3 regions of the Pseudomonas sp. RT6P73 genome follow, and region 2 is predicted to be linked to each of the others. Evidence: predicted binding sites of a transcription regulator. Region 2 holds the regulator's gene; each other region holds the start of a gene.

Region 1 (2,269 bases), 4.9 Mb from region 2:
TTGTCAGCGGCGTCGCCAGGGTGGATCTTGTTCTGGATGCCGTCCAGGCCAGCCATTACCAGGGCAGCGAAGGCCAGGTACGGGTTGGCTGCTGGATCCGGGAAGCGGGCTTCGATACGGCGAGCGCGAGGGCTGGACACGTAAGGAATACGGATCGAAGCGGAACGGTTGCGAGCCGAGTAGGCCAGCATTACCGGAGCTTCGAAACCTGGGACCAGACGCTTGTAGGAGTTGGTCGACGGGTTGGTGAAGCCGTTCAGTGCCTTACCGTGCTTGATGATGCCGCCGATGAAGTACAGGGCGGTGTCGGACAGGCCGGCATAGCCTTCGCCAGCGAAGGTGTTCTTGCCATCTTTGGCGATGGACAAGTGAACGTGCATACCCGAACCGTTATCGCCGTACAGAGGCTTAGGCATGAAGGTAGCGGTGCGGCCGTAAGCGACAGCAACGTTGTGCACGCAGTACTTCAGGGTCTGAACTTCGTCAGCCTTGGCGACCAGGGTGTTGAACTTCACACCGATTTCGTTCTGACCGGCAGTTGCCACTTCGTGGTGGTGAACTTCGATGACCAGGCCCATTTCTTCCATGGCGTTGCACATGGAGGTACGGATTTCGTGGTCGTGGTCGAACGGTGGAACCGGGAAGTAACCGCCTTTGATACCTGGGCGGTGGCCATGGTTACCGCTTTCGATGTCCTGGTCGGACATCCACGAACCTTGTTCGGAGAAGATCTTGAACATCGAACCGGAGATGTCGGACTTGAACTTCACTTGATCGAAGATGAAGAACTCAGGCTCCGGGCCAACGAATACGGTGTCGCCGATACCGGTCGACTTCAGGTATTCCTCGGCACGCTTGGCGATCGCACGTGGGTCGCGATCGTAGCCTTGCATGGTCGACGGCTCGATGACGTCGCACACGATGATCAGCGTTGGGTCTTCGGTGAACGGGTCGAGAACGGCAGTGCTGTCGTCCGGCAGCAGGATCATGTCGGAGGCTTCGATGCCTTTCCAGCCAGCGATGGAGGAACCGTCGAACATTTTGCCTTCTTCGAAGAAAGCTTCATCCAGCGCGTCGCGAGCCGGCATGGTCACGTGGTGCTGAGTGCCTTTGGTGTCCGTGAAGCGCAGATCAATCCACTTGACGTCATGATCTTTGATGAGTTGAACCGACTTCGACATAGTGTCCTCCGGGTGGCTTCGGGCTTAGTAGTGGATGCCCTTAGAATGTGGGTGATGCCGGCGCGAATACTCTGCCAAGGCAACCTGCCTCACAAGGGAGCAAATTGCATGCCAGTGCCCCACCATGGGTTTTTTGCCCCAATATCACGCTTATAAAGGCACAAAGCGTCTGCGAGCTGAAAATCTCGCCCTACAATGTAGCGTTAAAATCAGTAAATGACCCGTTTTGGTGCGAGCAAAACCTTCTGCACATTAACTGGTTAAACCTTGAGCAATTTCCGCTATAATCCGCGCCCCCCTTTTTCGGCTGGCCCAGCGCGCGCTGTTTTCATGAAACTTATCGTAAAAGTCTTCCCCGAGATCACCATCAAGAGCCGCCCGGTACGGATGCGTTTCATCCGCCAGTTGGCCAAAAACATCCGTACCGTGCTCCGCGACCTGGACCCGGCTGTGGTGGTGAACGGTGTGTGGGACAATCTCGAGCTGGAAACACGCGTCAGCGAGCCCAAAGCCCTGAAGGAGATGACCGAGCGCCTGAGCTGCATGCCAGGCATCGCGCATTTCCTGCAAGTCGACGAATACCCGCTGGGCGACTTCGACGACATCGTCGCCAAGTGCAAGCAGCACTTCGGTGATGCGCTGGCCGGGAAGATCTTTTCGGTGCGCTGCAAGCGGGCCGGCAAGCATGAATTCAGTTCGATGGATGTCGAAAAATACGTCGGCAGCCAACTGCGTCGTCAGTGCGGCGCCGCCGGAATCTCGCTGAAAGAGCCGGAAATCGAAGTTCGCATCGAAATTCGCGACAAACGGTTGTTTGTGATCCACAACCAGCACAACAGCATTGGCGGATATCCGCTGGGTGCCCTGGAACAGACGCTTGTGCTGATGTCCGGCGGTTTCGATTCGACCGTTGCGTCTTACCAGATCATGCGCCGTGGCCTGATGAGCCATTTCTGCTTCTTCAATCTGGGTGGACGGGCCCATGAACTGGGCGTCATGGAAGTCGCGCACTTCATCTGGAAGAAGTACGGCAGCTCCCAACGCGTGTTATTTGTGAGTGTGCCGTTCGAGGAAGTACTGGGAGAAAT
Region 2 (2,269 bases):
CTTTCTTTTTGCTGCCGCCCGGCACGTTCACGAGGGAACGGCCGGGGGTCAGGATGCTTTCAAGTCGGATCATGGGTTGGGAGTGTTAACGACCGGTCGCGCCCTGGAGGAGGCTTTGGGTCTTTTCCTTATGCTTTTTGAGTTGTTTATCGAGCTTGTCGGTGAGTGCGTCGATCGCCGCGTACATATCGGTATGTTCCGCGTTGGCGACCACTTCATTCCCGGGAATATGCAGCGTGGCTTCGATTTTCTGCTTGAGCTTTTCGACCGTCATCGTGACCTGCACGTTGGTGATCTTGTCGAAATGCCTCTCCAATCGTTCGAGTTTTTCGCCGATGTAGGTGCGAAGAGGTTCGGTCACTTCCAGTTGGTGTCCACTGATGTTGACTTGCATACAGCTTCTCCTTCGTTGCCAGTGCATAAAGCGGCAGGCAGAAATGCCTGCCACTGGAACGCTGTGGCGTGGCTCTACATCAACCGCTTGCGTTCGCTCGAAGGCGCGATCCCGAGGGATTCGCGGTACTTGGCGACGGTGCGGCGAGCCACCTGAATGCCTTGTGCCTCCAGTAAACCAGCGATCTTGCTGTCACTCAACGGCTTTTTCTGATTTTCCGCGGCAACCAGTTTTTTGATGATCGCGCGGATCGCTGTGGACGAGCATTCACCGCCTTCGGAGGTGCTGACGTGGCTGGAGAAAAAGTATTTCAGTTCATATATGCCCCGAGGGGTATGCATGAATTTCTGCGTGGTCACCCGTGAAATCGTCGATTCGTGCATCCCCACCGCTTCGGCGATGTCATGCAGCACCAGTGGTTTCATCGCTTCGTCGCCGTACTCCAGGAAGCCGCGCTGATGCTCGACAATCTGGGTGGCCACTTTCATCAGGGTTTCGTTGCGGCTTTGCAGGCTCTTGATGAACCAGCGAGCCTCTTGCAACTGATTGCGCATGAAAGTGTTGTCGGCGCTGGTGTCGGCGCGGCGCACAAAGCCGGCGTACTGGGCGTTGACCCGCAGCCGTGGCACCGATTCCTGGTTCAGCTCGACCAGCCAGCGCTCATTGTCCTTGCGCACGATCACGTCAGGAACAACGTACTCGGCTTCACTGGACTCGATCTGCGAGCCCGGACGAGGGTTGAGGCTCTGCACCAGCTCGATCACCTGGCGCAGTTCATCTTCCTTGAGCTTCATGCGGCGCATCAGCTGGCTGTAGTCGCGGCTGCCTAGCAGGTCGATGTAATCAGTGACCAGACGCTTGGCTTCGGCCAGCCAAGGCGTCTTGGCAGGCAGTTGGCGCAGTTGCAGCAGCAGGCATTCGCCCAGGTTGCGGGCGCCAATGCCGGCCGGTTCGAATTGCTGGATGCGGTGCAGGACGGCTTCGATCTCGTCCAGCTCGATGTCCAGCTCCGGATCGAAGGCCTCGAGAATTTCTTCGAGGGTTTCGTCCAGGTAGCCCTGATTGTTGATGCAATCGATCAGGGTCACGGCGATCAGGCGATCGGTGTCGGACATCGGTGCCAGGTTCAGTTGCCACAACAAATGGCTTTGCAGGCTTTCACCGGCTGATGTGCGGGTGGTGAAATCCCACTCGTCGTCATCGTTGCTCGGCAGGCTGCTGGCGCTGGTCTGGTAGACGTCTTCCCACGCGGTATCGACGGGCAGCTCGTTGGGAATGCGCTCGTTCCAGTCACCTTCCTCGAGGTTATCCACCGTCGGGGCGGTTTCCTGGTAGGAGGGTTCCGAAACATCGGCGTTGGGGAGTTGTTCGGCTTTGTCGGCCAAAGGGTCGGCGTTATCGAAGTCGTCGCCTTCTTCCTGGCGTTCGAGCATCGGATTGGACTCCAGGGCCTCCTGGATTTCCTGTTGCAGGTCCAGGGTCGACAATTGGAGCAGGCGGATGGCCTGTTGCAGCTGCGGTGTCATCGTCAGCTGCTGGCCCATTCTCAAGACTAGCGATGGTTTCATGGCAGGGGCTTAACACCTTATTCGCCGGCGCACATGCGCCATCCACTACAGGGCGCCGAAGCGCCAAACATAAGCAAATTATATGCCCGAAACTGCAGCGTTTGCCTAGAGCGCTGTAACAATAAAAACTTTTAAAGTCTTGTTGACGAGCTGCCCTTGCCGATAGCTGAACATCTTTGAGGCCGGCGTTTGCCTAGAGCGCTGTAACAATAAAAAAGTATTGATTTTTTATCGAGACAAGCGCCCGGACACAGCCAGACACGTCAGCGCTTACAGGCGGAACTCATGGCCCAGATACACTTCCTTG
Region 3 (2,269 bases), 5.0 Mb from region 2:
CGAGTACGCCCCAGTCCCACATCAGGCCGCCGTTGCCGGACCAGACCATGTGCGCAATCGGTGCGTAAACCAGGGTGAACCACACGCCCATGAAGATCAGCATGGCGGAGAACTTCATCCGCTCGGCGAAGGCACCGACGATCAGCGCAGGGGTGATGATGGCGAAGGTCATCTGGAAGGTGATGAACACCGCCTCAGGAAACAGCGCCGCAGGACCGGTCAGGCTCGAAGGCGTGACACCGGCGAGGAATGCCTTGCCCATGCCGCCGAAGAACGAGTTGAAGTTGACGACGCCCTGCTCCATGCCGGTGGTGTCGAACGCGATGCTGTAGCCATAAATGACCCACAGAATGCTGATCAGACCGGTAATGGCGAAGCACTGCATCATCACGGAAAGAATATTTTTCGACCGGACCATGCCGCCGTAGAACAGCGCGAGGCCGGGAATGGTCATGAACAGCACGAGGGCTGTCGAGGTCATCATCCAGGCGGTATCGCCGGAATTGAGGACTGGGGCCGCCACTTCGTCTGCCGCCATAGCCAGGCTGGGCATTACGAGGGACAACAGGGCTCCTAGCCCTGCGAATTTACGCAGAGTCATATTGTTTTCTCCTGGGGCGTTGGGTTTGTGGCGGCGTTTAAATCGCGTCGGTATCGGTTTCGCCGGTACGGATGCGAATCGCCTGTTCCAGATTGACCACGAAGATCTTGCCGTCACCGATCTTGCCGGTGTTGGCAGCCTTGGTTATCGCCTCGATAACCCGGTCCAGATCCTTGTCGTCAATGGCGACATCGATCTTCACCTTGGGCAGAAAATCGACCACGTATTCCGCGCCGCGATACAGCTCGGTGTGACCCTTCTGCCGTCCGAAGCCTTTGACTTCAGTAACGGTAATGCCCTGCACGCCGATCTCGGACAGCGATTCGCGCACGTCGTCCAACTTGAACGGCTTGATGATGGCAGTGACTAGCTTCATGAAAACTCTCTCCCGAATTGGTGGACTTGCCCCAGGAAAACAAACCCGACTCAAGTCTAAGCGCAGTGCCTGGCTTTGTAACGCATCGTCGGCCATTGGATTGCCCGTCCGACGCCTGCTAACCACTCCCAGCGAAACACTTCCCCGTTCCGCTTGGCGCACTGCATTCGTCACAGCGACTGCATCAGTGCATGGGTCACTACCGACTAAGCAGAAAGCTTGCCATCTCGCCAAAACCCACTGAATTCAATCCCTTGGCCGCTGCCAACCGCCGCTTCACACAAACGGCCCGGCGGATACGCACAACAACAGTGCGCGGCCGCCCGTCCACATGCGCGAAAAGCGTGCATCCCTGCGGTCGGAATTGACTATAGACACTGCGTGATACACTGCCCGCCATTGTTGACAGGACATTTCCCATGCTCGCACCCAAAGACTTCCTCGACGCCCTGACCGGCACCGCCTCCCGCCTCTTCAGCGGCGAAACCCCGTTGCCGAAAAGCGAAATCGAAAGCCAGTTCAAGGCACTGCTGCAGAGCGGCTTCAGCAAGCTGGACCTGGTGAGTCGTGAAGAGTTTGATAGCCAGATGGTTGTGCTGGCACGGACCCGGGCACGGTTGGAGAGTCTTGAGGCGAAGGTTGCGGAGTTGGAAGCGAAGCTGAATCCGCCAACTGAGTAACACACCGACTCCTCTGTGAAATGCAATTCCCTGTGGGAGCGGGCTTGCCCGCGAATGGAGTCGCCTCGGTCTACCAGCCCTCCCACATTGGATAGACCACCCCTGTAGGAACTGTCGAAGGCTGAGATCTCTTGATCTGCCGCCCCGCCACAATCTCGGCAACATCCTACAAAGATCACCACCGCCGTCCGATAGCGCCGTGATGCTCCGGTTACTAAGCTCACCCGATGCTGAATGTTCAGCACCGGGTTTGGCGACTTGGAACCAAGCAATGCACGCAACCTTATCCGATATCGGGTATCTCTCCCCGACTCGAATTATGGCGGCTGTGTGTGGGAGACCTTCGGGTCTGCCGGTATTCGCTTGGCCGGTTCGCCAACCCGCACGCAGCTGCCACCCTTATTGTTTGGCGACGATAAGTGGCAGTTATCTATCAAGCGAATTTTGAGTACTGCTTCATGGACGACAACTATCTGACTCCAAACATCTTCACCCGCCACAACCTCCACCTCCATGCCCTCCTCCTCGAAAACCAGGCCTGGTTCAGCGCCCGCGACCTCGGCCGATTTCTTCGCCTTTACCTAGAAGAGCGCGCCGTCCGAAAACTCGATC

What was found. The regulator sigma-54, encoded in region 2, starts transcription at its own class of promoters, with help from an activator protein. The targets are predictions, from matches to a motif close to ANTGGCATNNANNTTGCTNT.
Region 1: glnA (glutamate--ammonia ligase) is a predicted target of sigma-54. The motif match lies at 1,278-1,297, and genes of this name have one in related genera.
Region 3: glnK (P-II family nitrogen regulator) is a predicted target of sigma-54. The motif match lies at 1,185-1,204, and genes of this name have one in related genera.

Annotation. Positions count from the first base shown of each region.
Region 1 covers NZ_JBUBUV010000002.1:5,279,679-5,281,947, reverse strand. The annotation lists gene glnA (glutamate--ammonia ligase) at 1-1,181, opposite strand, end outside; gene thiI (tRNA uracil 4-sulfurtransferase ThiI) at 1,512-2,269, shown strand, end outside.
Region 2 covers NZ_JBUBUV010000002.1:420,641-422,909, forward strand. The annotation lists gene ptsN (PTS IIA-like nitrogen regulatory protein PtsN) at 1-73, opposite strand, end outside; gene hpf (ribosome hibernation-promoting factor, HPF/YfiA family) at 86-394, opposite strand; gene ACYZT6_RS02095 (RNA polymerase factor sigma-54) at 469-1,962, opposite strand; gene lptB (LPS export ABC transporter ATP-binding protein) at 2,233-2,269, opposite strand, start outside.
Region 3 covers NZ_JBUBUV010000002.1:5,447,999-5,450,267, forward strand. The annotation lists gene ACYZT6_RS25245 (ammonium transporter) at 1-601, opposite strand, end outside; gene glnK (P-II family nitrogen regulator) at 639-977, opposite strand; gene ACYZT6_RS25255 (accessory factor UbiK family protein) at 1,397-1,657, shown strand; gene ACYZT6_RS25260 (BRO-N domain-containing protein) at 2,116-2,269, shown strand, end outside.